4 regions of the Rhizobium sp. PP-F2F-G48 genome follow, and region 4 is predicted to be linked to each of the others. Evidence: predicted binding sites of a transcription regulator. Region 4 holds the regulator's gene; each other region holds the start of a gene.

Region 1 (4,197 bases), on a different contig from region 4:
CTCGCAGCCTGAGGCGCCCGCACCTGAAAAATCGCGAAGGCCGGAACCCCCGTTCCGGCCTTCCGCACGTCCGGCGTCCCGATCGCCTCATCGCCGAAATTTCACTCCAACGTGACTTTGTGTTGAGGACGCCGCGGCGTATGAAAGAGCGGTTTCCGGCTGCCGCAATCCTGCCCGAATTGGACTCTGCCCGAAGTGGAACCTGCATGCCCGTCTCCAAGACCACCCGTCGAAGCCTGATCGGCAGCCTGTTCCTGCTGGCGGCACTGCCGGCCGCAGCGCAGGACGCAAACCGGCAGGCGGCGGCAGAGACGACGCAGGCGAGACCTGCGGGCAGCGGGCTGGAGGTGACGCAGCCGAAAGGCGTGGTCGAGCTTTTCACGAGCCAGGGCTGCGCCTCCTGTCCTCCGGCAGATGCAGCGCTCAAACACCTGATCGACGACGGGTCGATCGTCGCCCTTTCCTATCATGTGGACTACTGGAACTATCTCGGCTGGGCGGACACGCTCGCCTCGAAGGAAAACACTGCCCGTCAATATGCCTATGCCAAGATGTTCGGCCGCAACGGCGTCTACACGCCGCAGGCCGTGCTGAACGGCCGCGATCAGGTTAACGGCGCCAACCTCTCGGGCATCAAGGGCCGGCTGGGCGCGCTGAACGGCGCCGACGAAGGCATGAAGGTGGCGATTTCGGCGGAACGGAAGAACGACGAAATCGATATCACCATCGGTGAAGGCGACGGCAAGGCCAATGTCGTCATCGTCTACTTCAACCGCCAGAAGGTGGTGGATGTGGAGAAGGGCGAGAACGGCGGCAAGAAGATGTCCTACTGGCACGCGGTACGCGACATCCAGACGATCGGCATGTGGGACGGAAAGTCCGCGCGGTTCGTCCTGCCCGCCTCCGTGCTCGACCAGGAGAAGGACAGCGGCTGCGCCATCCTGTTGCAACGGATGAAGGACGCGGAAACGCCTGGCGCCATCGTCGGCGCAGCGACGCTGATGGCATCGCAATAGCCTCGACCGACTTCCGCGCGAGGCGCCGCGCGGGAATTGAGAGATGTCCGGTCCGGCATATCGAGGGCTGGGGGCTGAGGGTTCGATAAAACCGGACCGGGGGATCGGGCAGCACCGGCCTGAGACCGATACCGACGCGACCATCTGTCGCCGCCCCCGACCGAAGGTTGGACATGGCAGGCGGTACAGAGACCGGACCGTCGAAACAAGAAACGCTTTCGACCGGCCGGCCGGCGCGCGGCACCTCGGCGAAACCGAAGCAGCGGCGGCCGGCGGAGTTAAGCGCGGAATTCGGGCGCCTGTTTGACCGCAATGCGGCAGTGCAAAAAAAGCCATCGCTGCAGGAGCGGATCAGGACACGCGCGCAGATCCGCCATTCCGGCTTGATTTTCAGCCGCACTCAGGCACACTGTTACCGTCCTGTCATAACAAAAGGCCGGAATGTGCATGACCGATCAGACGGATTTGCAAGGTCGCCAAACCCCTGCGGCATCTGAAAACGTGGTCGTCGATCTCAGCGACTACCGACATGCCAAGGACCCGCTTCCCGTAACGTTCCATCGCAGAGAGCTCGATCAGATCCTGTGGGTCTATGGCCGCATGGTCGGCGAGGGCGAATGGCGCGATTACGCGCTGGATCATATGCGCGACAAGGCGGTGTTCTCCGTTTTCAAGCGATCGGGCGAACTCCCGCTCTATCGGGTGGAGAAAGTGCCGAAGCTCGCCGCCAAGCAGGGCGCCTACGCCGTGGTCAACACCCACGGCATGATCTTGAAGCGCGGACATGAGCTGCCGCAGGTGCTGAAGGTCTTCGACAAGCTGCTGAAAGTCGTGAAGAGCTGATCCTGCGGACATCCGCAGTCTCTCCGGGAACCAGGCTCAGCCGGCGTAAAGCGTATCCGGATAGACGCCGTCTGCCGGCACGGTCTCCAGCCCATCGCCAAGGGCCAGCTGCATGAAGGTCGTATCGAGCCAGCGGCCGAACTTGAAACCGCTCCCCTTCAGCGTGCCGCAGTCCACGAACCCCGTCGACCGGTGCACGGCAATGGAGGCCGGGTGCGCGCCGCCGATGACGGCCACCATCTGGCGGAAACCGAGATCGGTGCAGCGCGCGATCAGCTCGGTGAGAAGGGCCTTGCCGACGCCGCGCCCCCGGGCCTCCGGCGCGAGATAGATCGAATCCTCCACCAGAAACCGATAGGCGCTGCGCGTGCGAAACGCCGATGCGTAGGCATAGCCGATCACGGTCCCGTCGTCGTCTTGCGCGACGATGTAGGGATAGCTGTTGCCCGTGATGGTGGAAAAGCGCGTCGTCATCTCCGCCTGATCCGGAATGGCGATCTCGTAGGTGGCGACGCCGTTGCGAACGGACTCGCTGTAGATGTCCGTGATGGCGGAGATATCGGCAAGGGTGGCATCGCGCAGGGTGAAGGGCATGGCAGCAATCTCGAAAAATGCGGGGATCTCGGACGTTTCCCCCGTCCTTCCACATTCCCCCGGCCCGATCAAGGCAGGAGAGCGAAAGCCCGCCGCTCAGCCGCTGCGCTTTGTTCAAGATAGGAAAAAAGGCGGCCGAAGCCGCCTTTCCAAGTTCAGGGTCGAACCCGTTTCCGACGCTTAGTTGCGGTTTCCGAGGAAGCGCAGCATGAAGAGGAACAGGTTGACGAAGTCGAGATAGAGCGTGAGCGCGCCCATGATTGCCTTGCGGCCTGCAGCCTCGAAGCCATCGCTTTCGAAGTACATTTCCTTGATACGCTGCGTATCGTAGGCGGTCAGGCCCGCGAAGATCAGCACGCCGATGACCGAGATGGCGAACTGCAGGGCAGACGACACGAAGAAGATGTTGACGATCGAGGCGATGATCAGGCCGAACAGACCCATGACCAGGAACGAACCCATGGCCGACAGGCTGCGCTTCGTCGTGTAGCCGTAGAGCGACAGCGCGCCGAAGGAGGCGGCGGTCACGAAGAACGTGCGCACGATGCTCTGCCCGGTGTAGATCAGCATGATCGACGACAGCGACAGGCCCATCAGCGCGGCATAGACCCAGAACGTGGTCTGCGCGGCCGAAACGCTCATGGAGTTGATCCGGAAGCTGAGGAACAGAACCATGCCGAAAGGCGCCAGCATGATCAGGTACTTCAGCGGGCTGTCATAGATCGCCTGGCCGAATGCGGTCAGCTGACCGTCGGCAAACGCGAACTGGAAGGCGAGAAACGCGGCGACGCCGGTGATGGCGACGCCGAGTGCCATGAGATTGTAGACCCGCAGCATATAAGCGCGCAGGCCCTGGTCGACAGCAGCGTCAGCGCGCGCGCCGGCGGTCTGCATGCGATAGTTTCTGGGATCGGACATTCTTATCCTCTTATCAGCTCCAAGTGACGGACAGGTCGGGTTCCATCGGACCGGGCATCGCTGTGGAGTTTCAGCAAGCCTGAGGACAATATGATGCGGAACCGCCGATATCTCAAGGGTGGCCCGAATGCATGACGCGATTGTAATGCGCGGCACGGTTAGCGGAAAGATGACCGGACCGTGCCCGCCCGCGCGTCAGAGGTCGCGAAGCACGGGCGCGGCCTTCTGCCCGAGCACGCGCCATGTCCCGACAAGGCCGATACCGACCGTCATGACGAGGGCAATCGCGATCGTCAGCACGGCCACGTCCGGCAGGAAGGACGACGGCAGCGTCATGATGCGCGCCACCACGAACCATGCCGCGACGCCCCCCGCCAGAAGCGCGAAGACGGCGGTGGAGAGGCCGAGAATGGCATATTCGTAGCAGAAAGCGCGGATCAGCGTCGCGCGCGTCGCCCCCAGCGTCTTCAGCACCACGGCATCATGGATGCGCGCGCGGTTGCCCGCGGCAAGCGCGCCGGAGAGCACGAGAACCGAGGCGACGAGCGCGACGCCGGCAGCGGCCCGGATCGCGGTCGCCAACTGCCCCAGCAGACCGTTGACGATGTCGAGCGCATCCTTCACCCGGACGCTGGTGATGGTCGGGTAGGTGTTGGTGATCTGGCGCAGGGCCGCAGCCTCCTGCTCGGCCGTGGCCGAGGGGTCGATGACCGTGGCAAGCCAGGCATGCGGCGCGCCCGCAAACGTATTCGGCGAAAACACCATGACGAAGTTGATCGACAGAGATTCCCACTCGACCGTGCGAAAATTGGAAATGCGCGCCGTG
Region 2 (4,197 bases), on a different contig from region 4:
CGCCGTGCAGGCACGTTCGCAGAAGATCAAGGGTCCGATCCTCTGCCTCGTCGGTCCTCCGGGCGTCGGCAAGACGTCGCTCGCCCGCTCGATCGCCAAGGCGACCGGCCGCGAATACATCCGCATGGCGCTGGGTGGCGTTCGTGACGAGGCCGAGATCCGCGGCCACCGCCGGACCTATATCGGCTCGATGCCCGGCAAGGTCATCCAGTCGATGAAGAAGGCGAAGAAGTCCAATCCGCTCTTCCTGCTCGATGAAATCGACAAGATGGGCCAGGATTTCCGTGGCGATCCGTCGTCGGCCTTGCTCGAGGTGCTCGATCCGGAACAGAACGCAACGTTCATGGACCACTATCTGGAGGTCGAATACGACCTTTCGAACGTGATGTTCATCACGACGGCGAACACGCTGAACATTCCGGCGCCTCTGATGGACCGCATGGAAGTGATCCGCATCGCCGGCTATACGGAAGAGGAAAAGCTGGAGATCGCGAAGCGCCACCTCCTGCCGAAGGCCATCGCCGACCACGCCCTGAAGCCTGCCGAGTTCTCGGTGACGGACGGTGCGCTGATGGCGGTGATCCAGACCTACACCCGCGAGGCGGGCGTCCGCTCCTTCGAGCGCGAGCTGATGAAGCTCGCCCGCAAGGCGGTCACCGAAATCCTCAAGGGCAAGGCCACCCGCATCGAGGTGACGGCCGAGAACATCCATGACTATCTGGGCGTTCCGCGCTTCCGCCACGGCGAAGCCGAGCGCACCGACCAGGTGGGCGTGGTCACGGGTCTGGCCTGGACCGAGGTCGGCGGCGAACTGCTGACGATCGAAGGCGTCATGATGCCCGGCAAGGGCCGCATGACGGTGACGGGCAACCTGAAGGACGTGATGAAGGAATCGATTTCGGCGGCGGCCTCCTATGTCCGCTCGCGCGCCATCGACTTCGGCATCGAGCCGCCGCGTTTCGACACGAGCGACATCCACGTCCACGTTCCCGAAGGGGCGACCCCGAAGGACGGTCCGTCGGCCGGCGTTGCGATGGCCACCGCCATCGTCTCGATCATGACGGGCATTCCGGTCGACAAGAATGTGGCCATGACGGGTGAGATCACCCTGCGCGGCCGGGTTCTGCCCATCGGCGGCCTGAAGGAAAAGTTGCTCGCGGCGCTCCGCGGCGGGATCAAGAAGGTGCTTATTCCGGAAGAAAACGCCAAGGATCTGGCGGAGATTCCGGACAATGTGAAGAACAACATGGAGATCATCCCCGTGTCGCTGATCGGCGAGGTTCTGAAGCACGCTCTGCTCCGCATGCCGGAAGCCATCGAATGGGATCCGGCAAAGAACGTCGCGCCGGTCAAGGTCGCGACCGATACGGACGAAACCGCGCCCGGTTTCGCGCACTGACACGGCTGTCCGGGAGGGCGCTCGAAGCGTTCTTCCGGAACCGTCCCGACACGCGGCGCCGTTGATTCTCGCGCGTCGGGAAAGTGCTCCCGCACCGTTATCCATCGCTTTAACAGTGGAAGACCGGCCCCCAGGCCGGTCTTTTTTCGTAAAAATCACCGCAAAGCCTTGCATTTCCGGGCATTCGGCGCGATTGGGTTGCCAAGGCGACCGTTGCGACGATGGCACGGCCGCCCGAAAACAAGTCGTTTCGGACCAAGTTGAAAGGGTGGAAACATGAACAAGAATGAGCTCGTATCGGCGGTTGCCGAAAAGGCCGGCATCACGAACAAGGAGGCTGCCGCCTCTGTCGAAGCACTGTTCGACGTGATCCAGGGTGAACTGAAGAACGGCGGCGACGTTCGCCTCGTCGGCTTCGGCAACTTCACCGTCAGCCGTCGCGAAGCCTCCAAGGGCCGCAACCCCTCCACCGGTGCAGAAGTCGATATTCCCGCGCGCAACGTTCCGAAGTTCGCGGCCGGCAAGGGCCTCAAGGACGCCGTCAACTCCTAAGGCAACAGGATCCCGGCGCGGCGGAAACGCATCGCCTCGGGATCGTGACAGGCCGAGTTTACGGCCGGGCGCCGACCATTCCTCGCGAATGCCGTCAGGCCGCTCGATCGTCGCAAAGCGCTTCGGTGCGGGATCACGGGCTTTTCCGGTTCCCGCATCGGCAAGCGGAAGGAGAGGGCGCAGGCCGCTCTCCTCGTCTTCGGGCCCGGGTTTTCTCGGGCCTTTTTCGTGCCTGTCATTCCCCTGTCATATGCGCGCTCCAGAAATCGCAGCCGGTGCCGCGCGCGACGATGCAGGCGGCAGCGCGGCGCAGAGCGCCGTGGACTTGTCGAGGGGATGTCTCATGAAAACCGTATCCGTCACTGCCGCGCTCGCGGCCCTGCTTGCGACCTCGGTGGCCGGCAGCGCCGTTGCAGAGCCCGTCTTCAATCGTATCGCGTCCTTTGCCGTTGCCGACAACCTGCCGGCCGGAGCCGACCGCAAGACGGTGACCTCCGCCGAGATCGTCACCGCGACGGACGACGGCATGACGCTGATCTATTCCGACAGCCCTCTCAAGGCGATCGGCTTCATCGACATCACGGACGCCGCGGCCCCCAAGGCAGGCGGCATCGTCGCCTTCGACGGCGAGCCGACCTCGGTGACGGTCGCCGGCCCCAAGGCGCTCGTCGCCGTCAACACGAGCCCGAACCGGGCGAACCCGTCGGGCCGGCTTGCGGCCGTCGATCTGGCCAGCCGTCAGGTGACGGCGAGCTGCGAACTCGGTGGCCAGCCGGATTCGGTCGCCGTCAACAAGGACCGGACTCTGGCGGCCATCGCCATCGAGAACGAGCGCGACGAGACGGTGAATGACGGGGCGCTGCCGCAGATGCCGGCCGGTGATCTCGTCATCGTCAAGCTCACCGACGGCACGCCGGACTGCGCCAGCATCCGTCACGTCGCTTTGACCGGACTGGCCGAGGTCGGGGGCGAGGATCCGGAGCCGGAATTCGTGTCCTTCAACGGCCGCGACCAGATCGCGCTGACGCTGCAGGAGAACAACCAGATCGTCGTTCTCGACGGGCGCTCGGGCAAGATCGTCTCGCATTTCTCCGCCGGCACGGTGGATCTCGACCGGATCGATACGAAGCGCGACGGCAAGCTGTCCTTCACCGGATCGCTGAAGGGCGTGGCCCGCGAGCCGGACGCCGTGAAATGGCTCGACGACGACCGGCTGGTGGTGGCGAACGAGGGGGACTGGAAAGGCGGCTCGCGCGGCTTCACCATCTTCGACACCAGCGGCAAGGTGCTCTACGAGGCCGGCGCGCGCCTCGAACATGCGGCGGCGGCCATCGGCCACTATCCGGAAAAGCGCTCCGCGGCCAAGGGTGTCGAGCCCGAGGGGCTGGAAGCGGCGACCTTCGGTGCGGACCGCCTGTTCTTCGTTCTGGCCGAGCGCGCCTCGCTCGTCGGCGTCTACAAGGATACGGGCGCCGAGCCGGAGCTGCTGCAGCTGCTGCCGTCGGGCATCTCCCCGGAAGGCGGCATCGCCATTCCCGCCCGCAATCTTCTTGTCACCGCCAACGAGGCCGATCTGGTCGAGGACGGCGCGGCGCGCTCGCATGTGATGATCTACGAGCGCAAGGAGGGCAAGGCCGCCTATCCGCAGATCCGCTCGGTGGAGAAGGATGGCGTGCCGATCGGCTTCGGCGCCCTCTCGGGTCTCTCGGCCGTTCCGGGCCAGCCTGGCAAGCTCTATGCGGTGAGCGATTCGGTCTATGGCGCCGAGCCGCGCATCTTCACCATCGACACGACGAAGAGCCCGGCCGAGATCACCGATGCGCTGACGATCACCCGCGACGGTGCGCCGGCGCAGAAGCTCGACATCGAAGGTATCGTCGCGACCGAGGACGGCTTCTGGCTCGCCTCCGAAGGCAATTCCGACAAGCTGGTGCCGCATGCGCTGTACCAGGTGAATGCCAAGGGCCAGATCAAGAAGGAAGTGCCGCTGCCCGAAGAGCTGCGGGCCGCAGAGACCCGCTTCGGTTTCGAAGGCATCACCATCACCGGCGAGGGCGACGACGTCACCCTGTGGATGGCGGTGCAGCGGGAATGGAAGGACGACGAGAAGGGCTTCGTCAAGCTCGTCTCCTACAAGCCGAAGTCGGAGGCGTGGGGCGCTGTGCGCTATCCGCTCGAAAAGAAAGGCGAGGGCTGGGTCGGCCTCTCCGAAATCACCGTTCACGGCGACTACGCCTATGTCATCG
Region 3 (4,197 bases), on a different contig from region 4:
GCGACAGGCTGCATGCGCGCCTTGCCGACCTTCCCGAGGCGACGTCGAACGACCGTGACAACGGGCGAGACGGTTTCGGCGAGGCCAGCCAGCGAAACTTCACCGGCGCCATCTCGCGGCGAAACATCGAGCTGCGCAGCGCGCGCAGCGAGCAGCGGGCGCTCGGTTGCAGCACGGAGAGCGTGACCGTCATCAACGGCGACAACGAGGAGGCCTGCGCCGATCTCGACAACCGCATCGCCGCGATCAGCGCCGACCTTGAGGACATGAAAGCCCGCCGCCGGCAGGACATCGCAGGATCCGCCGGCGATGCGGAGCGCCGGCGCGTGCTGGTCGCGATGCAGACCAACCGTTGCGAGGCGATCGATAGCGATCTCGTCAGCGCATCGGTCTCGGGCCCGGATGCCACCATGGACACCACCATGGACGCCGGCACGGACGCAGACCTGGGGATCGCAGACCTGGGGATCGACGAGTCCCGACCGCGCCGTTTTCGCAATATCATCGCGGACCTCCCGCCGATCGGCAGCGAGGAGACGAGCCTGCGCGGACCCTCCGACGGCGCGGTGTCCGAGCCGTCGCTCTCGGATCTCTCCGCCCCCGACCTGCACCGGCTGACGCTGGATGGCCCGCTGCGGACCATGTGCGTGCGCACCTGCGACGGCTCGTTCTTCCCGATTTCCGCCAATGCGACGCCCGACGATTTCGCGCGTGACGCGCAGGCCTGCAGCGCCCGCTGCCCGGGCGCCGAGACCGAACTCTATTTCCACCCGCTGTCCGGCGAGACGCAGGACATGATCTCGGCTGGCACCGGCAATCCCTATACGGATCTTCCCACGGCCTTCGCCTATAAGAGCGGCAGCCCCGCGAGCCGCAGCCAGTGCGGCTGCCGCCTGCCGAATGCCGCGGCCGCCAGGTCGTCCGGCGCCGGTTTCTCCACCCTGCCGGGCGATGCCCCGGCCCCGCGGATGAGCACGCCCTCCGACAAGGCCGTGGTGTCCATCACCACCGATCCCGCCGCGTCGAAAATCCTCCTGCCGGCAACGGCGCCGGCAGACGCCGCGCCGCGCGAGATCCACGAGCGCCCTTACGACCCCAAGGCCAACCGCGTCCGTCAGGTCGGCCCGACCTTCCTGCCGACAGAGGAATCCTCCATCGACCTGCACCATCCCGCAGGCCCCGGCTATCAGCCGGAGCAGACGAACTGAGGCCAGGCGTCGCTTATTCCGGCGCGTAGCGGACGAAGGCGAACGTCTTGCCGTCCGGCGACCAGTTCGGCACGTTGATCGTCCCCTGACCGCCGAAGAGCGCGAACAACGTCCGCGCCTGTCCGCCATCGGGATCCATCAGCCGCAGCCGCACCGTCAGGTCGCGCGGATGGTCGAACACATCGCCATCATAGGAAAGCACGAGCAGGTGGCGCCCGTCCGGCGAGGGATGCGGAAACCAGTCGCCATAGGGACTGTCGGTGATCCGCTCCGCAACACCCCCTTCGGACGGCACCCGCCAGATCTGCATCCGGCCCGATCGGCTGGAGTTGAAATAGATCCAGCGCCCGTCCGCCGAATAGTCCGGCCCATCATTGCGGCCCTCGCCATGCGTCAGCCGCGTCTCCTCGCCGCCCTCGACCGCAATCGTGTAGATATCGAACACCTGGTCGCGAATGCCGCAATAGGCAAGCCGCGTCCCGTCCGGCGACCAGCCATGCCAGTAGGACGGCAGGTTGCGCGTCACGAGCGTCGGCACGCCGCCGCCGATCGGCAGCGTGTAGATCGCCGATTTGCCGAATTCGGTCTTGTCGCTGATCGCGAGCCGGCGTCCATCCGGCGAGAGGCCGTGATCGTTGTTGAGACGGTCGGCAAAGCCGGTATCGATCGCCTCCGGCACCGGATCGGCAAGACCGATGCGCAACAGCCGGCCGTCGCCGTTGAGGATCAGCCCGTCGCCGGCCGGCGTGAAATTCGGTGCCTCGACCAGCCGGTCCGTCTGCCAGACGACGCGCGTCTCGCCCGTCTCCACACTGTATAATTCGACCGAACTGCGCATCTCGTCCTCCTTCGCGCGGGCTTCCTCTTATCCCGGCGATCCGCGGGAGATCACGCGCATTGTGCATGGGAAAGCACATTCATCCTCTGTTCAACATGACACCGATATGACAGTCATGCGAAGAATTTGTGAAGGGAGCCGGCCATGGCGAGTTTTCAGTCTGCCGTGAACGCAAGACCCTCCGCGGACGTCTATGGGTCCACCGGCGCGCAGGATGCACGCCCGTCGCGGCTTCTGTCCAACGTCCGCAGCGTCGTGGTCTCGTTCCTGCTCGCCGTCTCGCTGATCTTCGTCGTCGAATGGATCGCGCGCAATTCCGCGACCGAAGCCACCGCCTTCTTTCTCGATCCCGCACGCCCGGCCTGGGTCACGGCTTTCATCTTCTTCCTGCTGTTCCTCGCCGTCGATGCCATCGCCGGCCGCGCGGAATACGGCATCGTCCTCATCGCCCCGCTCGCTCTGGTGCCGGCCGTCACCACGCGCCAGAAGCAGATCTTCCTCTCCGATCCGCTCTATCCCACCGACTTCCTGTTCGGCCGCCAGATCATGGAGCTGATGCCGGTGCTGGTGCGCGATCGCCCGGGCACGGCCATCGCCATCGCGGTCGGCCTCGTCCTGTCGCTGGCCGGCCTCACCTGGCTCATCCGCCACGCCTGGCGCCGCTTCCCGCGCCTCACGCGCCAGCAGCGCCTGGCCCGCCTTGCCGTGGCCCTGCCGCTCCTCGGCGGCTTCTATCACCTGATGGATTACAACCAGTTCTCCTGGGTGCGCGACCGGCTGCAGATCATTCCCATCATGTGGGACCAGGCCGAAAACTACCGCCATAACGGCTTCACGCTCGCCTTCGTGCTGAACCTGCCGATGGCCAACGTCGCCGCGCCTGCGGGCTACATGGCCGACGCCATCGACAAGATCCCGACCGAGCCGGTCGCCGCCGGCACGACGCATCGCGGCAAGCCGGATGTCATCGTCCTCATGAGCGAATCCTTCTGGGATCCGACGCGCCTGCCGAACGTCACGCTCTCGCCGGACCCGATGCCGACGATCCGCAGCATGCAGTCCGGCAACGTGTTTTCCCCGGAATTCGGCGGCATGACCGCCAATGTCGAGTTCGAGGCCCTGACCGGCTTCTCCAACGCTTTCCTGCCCTATGGCAGCATTCCCTATCAGCAATATATCCGCAATCCGATCCCGTCGCTGGCCACCTTCTTCCGCGGCGAAGGCTATGTCGCGCGAGCCGTCCACCCGTTCCAGGGCTGGTTCTGGAACCGCAGCGCCGTCTACAAATCCTTCGGCTTCGAACAGTTTCGCTCGGAGGAAACCCTGCCGCCCATGGAAAAGCGCGGCATCTTCGCTTCCGACGAGGCCCTCACGAAGGAGATCATGCGCCAGGCCGACGAGCTGCGCGATCCCTTCTTCTTCTTCACGGTGACGCTGCAGGGCCACGGCCCCTACGAGGCCAATCGCTATGCGCAGAACACCATCAAGGTCGAAGGCGATCTGCCGGAGACCGACCGGCAGGTTCTGGCCACCTATGCGCAGGGCGTGAAGGAGGCCGACGACAGCCTGAAGATGCTGATGGACTGGGCGAAGGAGCGCGACCGCGAGACGATCATCGTGCTCTTCGGCGATCACCTGCCGCCGCTGAACACGGTCTACACCTCGACCGGCTACATGCCGGACGTCACGGCCTCGCGCAAGGGCACGGTCGACCAGATGGCCTCGAGCCACGAGACGCCGCTGGTCATCTGGTCGAACAAGACAGGCCCCGTGAAGAACGTCGGCACCATCAGCCCGGCCTTCCTGTCCTACCAGATCCTGAAGACCGGCGGCTTCGAGCACCCCTATTACACCGCCTTCCTCGGCGACGTCTTCGACCGCTACCACGTCATCGACCGCTACATGCTGATCGACGCCGCCGGCAAGGACACCGAAGCCTGGTCCCGCAACAAGAAGATCGCCCCCGTGCTGCGCGACTACCGCTTCCTCCAGCACGACATGATGTTCGGCAAACGCTACGGCACCGACCGCTTCTTCGAGACCCACGGCGAGCTCTTCCCACAGCCGGCGATGTGACGCCTGGCGGGGGCACCGACCGGCGCCTCACTATGCCCCGGCCCCTTCTCAACCGTCATTCCCGGTCAAGCCCGG
Region 4 (4,197 bases):
GGGGATCTCGTAGAGGTTCGACAGATGCCAGACCTTCTCGGCCTGGTCCTTGAGCGCTGCAACAAGATGCGGATGCGCATGGCCGAGCGAATTGACGGCCACGCCCGCGGCGAAATCGAGATAGCGCGCGCCATCTTCCGCCACCAGCCAGACACCTTCGCCGCGCTCGAAGCGCAGCGGCGCACGCATGTAGGTCTCGTAAAGCGGGGTTGCCTCGGCCATCGTGCCTATCTCCTCGTCCTGTCCGCACGCGCTTTGCGGGGAAGGTTCGATCCGTTTTCGCAGGGACCGGCAGTGCCGGCCCGAAATGAAAAATACCGCCCTGACGGCGGCGAGCGCACTATCGGTTTTTCAGGTGCCGCTGTCAACAAAAGTCCCGGAAATACGGGTCTGGCATGCGTTTTCCGGGCGCGATGCTTTCCGGCAAAAAGACCTTGCAAATATATCACGCAACGGCAGCAAGTTGGGGAAAACCCAAAAATCGATTCGGGTCGATTCCCCGGACTCTTGTCACGGAGTCACCCCGTCTCTAGGTTAGCAAGGAATTGCTAGACGCATGCGGCGGACCTAGTCACCAGAAGAGTCAAGGCGTTGCAGCTTCGGAGCCATCCGGGGCGCGGTGAGGGATTCGTCCTTCCGTATGCCTGGAATGGAGACGACAATGAACTGGACTGACGAGCGGGTAGAGAGACTGAAGAAGCTGTGGGCCGAAGGCCTGAGCGCGAGCCAGATCGCGGCGCAGCTCGGCGGCGTCAGCCGAAATGCGGTCATCGGCAAGGTTCACCGCCTGTCGCTCCCCGGCCGCGCAAAGGCAGGCGGAGCCTCGCCGAGCGCAACCCGTCCGAAGCGTCCCGTCGTCGCCGCACGCCCGGCAGCACCGGAAGCCATCGTTGCCAACGCGGCTCCCCGCGCCGTTCCCCAGCGTCCGATGGCCCGTCCTGTCAACGCGATGAACGTCATCGAAGATTCCGAAAGCGTCTTCGCGCCGGAAACCGCACTGACCGTCACCGGTAGCGGCGCCGGCGCAACGGGCAGCAATGTCGTCGTGCCGATGTCGCGCAAGCTGGTTCTGACGCAGCTCACCGACCGCACCTGCAAGTGGCCGATCGGCGACCCGATGAAGGACGAGTTTCACTTCTGCGGCAATGACTCGCCGGATAGCTCGCCCTATTGCACCTTCCACGCCAAGCTTGCCTACCAGCCCTCGGCCGAGCGCCGTCGCGCCCGATAAGGGTCCGCGTTTTCAGACAGAGCAAAAAAAGAAATCGCCTTCTTCGTTCTGCGAAGAAGGCGATTTCATTTGTCCTTACTGTCAATCTGGGAAGATCGCCGCGCGCCAGGAACGATGCGTTCCCAGCTCTAAAGATGCAAGCGTTCAGCTTTCCAGCGAGTAACCCGCGCCGCGGACGGTCCGGATGACGTCCTGCATGTTGGAAAAGTTGAGGGCCTTGCGCAGGCGACCGACATGGACGTCGACGGTCCTCTCGTCCACATAGATATCATGCCCCCAGACGCCATCGAGAAGCTGCGAGCGCGAGAAGACGCGGCCGGGCGAGGCCATGAAGAATTCGAGCAGGCGAAACTCGGTCGGGCCGAGGCGGACTTCGCGGGTCTTGCGATGGACGCGGTGCGTCTCGCGATCGAGCTCGATGTCGCCGCACTTCAACAGCGAGGACAGCACTTCGGGACGCGCGCGGCGCAGCATGGCCTTGACGCGCGCGATCAGCTCGGGCGTCGAGAACGGCTTGACGACATAATCGTCGGCGCCGGTGGCAAGGCCGCGAACCCGCTCGCTCTCTTCGCCGCGCGCCGTCAGCATGATGATCGGCAGGCGCTCGGTCTCGCTGCGCTGGCGCAGGCGCCGGCAAAGCTCGATGCCGGACACGCCGGGCAGCATCCAGTCGAGGATCAGGAGATCCGGCAGCCGTTCCTGCAAGCGGACTTCCGCCTCGTCGCCCCGGTTGATGGTATCGACGTCGAAGCCTTCGGCCTCGAGATTGTACCGCAGGAGAACGCTCAGGGCTTCTTCATCTTCGACAACGGCAATTTTCGGCTGCATTTCTGGACTCCGTAGTGTCCTCGTCGCATGACGAGGCTTTCGCCAGAACCCGAAGGCGGCGATCATCGTTGACTGTTCAGGCATGGCGGCGGGAAACCGCCCTTTCGGCCGCCGATCCCTCAACCGAGGCATCGACCGCGTTCAAGACCGGAGACGATGGGCGCAGGAGCGTTTCCCTCCTGCGCCGTTCGCTCAGGTGGCGAGTGCGCCGACGGTGTTCGACGAGTCGTCTTTCGGGCGTTCGCCGAGCGGCTGCGCGCCGGTCGTCATGTAGTAGATCGTCTCGGCGATGTTGGTCGCGTGGTCGCCGATGCGTTCGATGTTCTTGGCGCAGAACAGGAGATGCGTGCAGGGCGTGATGTTGCGCGGATCTTCCATCATATAGGTCAGGAGTTCGCGGAACAGCGAGGTGTAGATCGCGTCGATCTCGCCGTCACGCTCGCGGATGGCCTTGGCCTTTTCGGCCGAACGGGAGGCGTAGACATCCAGCACTTCCTTCAGCTGCATCAACGTCAGCTCGGCCAGATGCTCGATCCCGCGGGACAGCTGGCGCGGCAGGCTGGCGCTGGACACGGCGATAACGCGCTTGGCCGTGTTCTTGCCAAGGTCGCCCACGCGCTCGAGATCGGCCGCGATGCGGATCGATCCCATGATCTCGCGCAGGTCGGCCGCCATCGGCTGACGCTTGGCGATCGTCACGATCGCCTTTTCGCCGATCTGGCGTTCGGCATCGTCGAGCACGACATCGTCGGAAATGACCTTCTGGGCGAGACCCAGATCGGCGTTGACGAGGGCGCGTACGGATTCCGCGACCATCTGCTCGGCAAGGCCACCCATCTCGGAGATGCGGCGGCTGAGATATTTCAGGTCTTCGTCATAGACGGATACGATATGGGTTGCCATGGATCCTGTCCTTGGAGTTCGGTCACGGGCGCTTCGCTGTCGGTCGGGCGACCGATCAGCCGAAGCGTCCCATGATGTAATCCTGGGTGCGCTGGTCATCCGGATTGGTGAACATCTTGTCGGTATCGTTCTCCTCGACGAGATTGCCGAGGTGGAACATGGCGGTGCGCTGCGAAACGCGGGCGGCCTGCTGCATGGAGTGCGTGACGATCACGATCGTGTAGTTGGCGCGCAGTTCGTGGATCAGTTCCTCGACCTTGGCAGTGGCGATCGGATCGAGCGCCGAGCAAGGCTCGTCCATGAGGATGACCTCGGGGCTGACGGCAACGGCGCGTGCGATGCAGAGACGCTGCTGCTGGCCGCCAGAGAGGCCGGTGCCGGATTCGTGCAGGCGATCCTTCACCTCGTTCCAGAGGCCGGCCTTCTGCAGGCTCTGCTCGACGATGGCGTCGAGTTCGGCCTTGCTGCGGGCCAGACCGTGGATCTTCGGCCCGTAGGTCACGTTCTCATAGATCGACTTCGGGAACGGGTTCGGCTTCTGGAAGACCATGCCGACGCGGGCGCGAAGTTCGACGACGTCGATCGAGGGATCGTAGATATCGCCGTCATCGAGCGTGATCTTGCCGGTCACCCGGCAGTGATCGATCGTGTCGTTCATGCGGTTGAGCGTCCGCAGGAAGGTCGACTTGCCGCAGCCGGACGGGCCGATCAGGGCCGTGACCGTGTTCTCGCGGATGTTGAGGTTCACGTCGAACAGCGCGCGCTTTTCGCCGTAGTAGACCGACACATCCTTGCCGATCATCTTGTGAGGGACAGCATTCATCTTCTGATCGACCGCCTTTTCGAGAGTCGCTTCTGACATCATGTTCATAATTCTCTACCTCACTACCAGCGTCGTTCAAAGCGGCGCCGCAACAGGATTGCGCCCAGGTTCATGACCACCAGGAAAATCAGGAGCACGATGATCGCGCCGGAGGTCCGTTCGACAAATGCACGTTCGGCTTCGTTGGCCCACATGTAGATCTGGACCGGCAAAGCCGTCGAAGGTTCGAGCGGCGAGCCCGGGAAATCGACCACGAAGGCCACCATGCCGATGAGCAGCAGCGGTGCGGTCTCGCCGAGCGCATGCGCAAGGCCGATGATGGTGCCCGTGAGGATACCCGGCATGGCAAGCGGCAGGACATGGTGGAAGATGGTCTGCATCTTCGAGGCACCGAGGCCCAGGGCTGCGGCCC

Evidence for each region. Region 4 encodes PhoB, which activates phosphate uptake and scavenging genes when phosphate is short. Its sites were predicted from a motif close to TGTCATNNANCTGTCAT; they were not measured.
Region 1: the regulator PhoB is predicted to act here: its motif matches at 1,427-1,443, upstream of C8J36_RS12380 (DUF2794 domain-containing protein).
Region 2: the regulator PhoB is predicted to act here: its motif matches at 2,185-2,201, upstream of C8J36_RS06340 (esterase-like activity of phytase family protein).
Region 3: the regulator PhoB is predicted to act here: its motif matches at 2,142-2,158, upstream of C8J36_RS03785 (LTA synthase family protein).

Annotation. Positions count from the first base shown of each region.
Region 1 is NZ_SLVH01000004.1:250,308-254,504, reverse strand. Features, by position in the region: gene acnA (aconitate hydratase AcnA) at 1-12, shown strand, start outside; gene C8J36_RS12385 (thioredoxin family protein) at 207-1,016, shown strand; gene C8J36_RS12380 (DUF2794 domain-containing protein) at 1,464-1,859, shown strand; gene C8J36_RS12375 (GNAT family N-acetyltransferase) at 1,896-2,453, opposite strand; gene C8J36_RS12370 (Bax inhibitor-1/YccA family protein) at 2,634-3,371, opposite strand; gene C8J36_RS12365 (ABC transporter permease) at 3,567-4,197, opposite strand, start outside.
Region 2 is NZ_SLVH01000002.1:362,646-366,842, reverse strand. Features, by position in the region: gene lon (endopeptidase La) at 1-1,399, shown strand, start outside; gene hupB (DNA-binding protein HupB) at 1,676-1,951, shown strand; gene C8J36_RS06340 (esterase-like activity of phytase family protein) at 2,295-4,197, shown strand, end outside.
Region 3 is NZ_SLVH01000001.1:828,808-833,004, reverse strand. Features, by position in the region: gene C8J36_RS03795 (DUF2865 domain-containing protein) at 1-1,208, shown strand, start outside; gene C8J36_RS03790 (TolB family protein) at 1,222-2,046, opposite strand; gene C8J36_RS03785 (LTA synthase family protein) at 2,191-4,122, shown strand.
Region 4 is NZ_SLVH01000003.1:576,270-580,466, forward strand. Features, by position in the region: gene C8J36_RS10715 (aspartate aminotransferase family protein) at 1-222, opposite strand, end outside; gene C8J36_RS10720 (GcrA family cell cycle regulator) at 662-1,231, shown strand; gene phoB (phosphate regulon transcriptional regulator PhoB) at 1,376-2,059, opposite strand; gene phoU (phosphate signaling complex protein PhoU) at 2,252-2,962, opposite strand; gene pstB (phosphate ABC transporter ATP-binding protein PstB) at 3,018-3,833, opposite strand; gene pstA (phosphate ABC transporter permease PstA) at 3,848-4,197, opposite strand, start outside.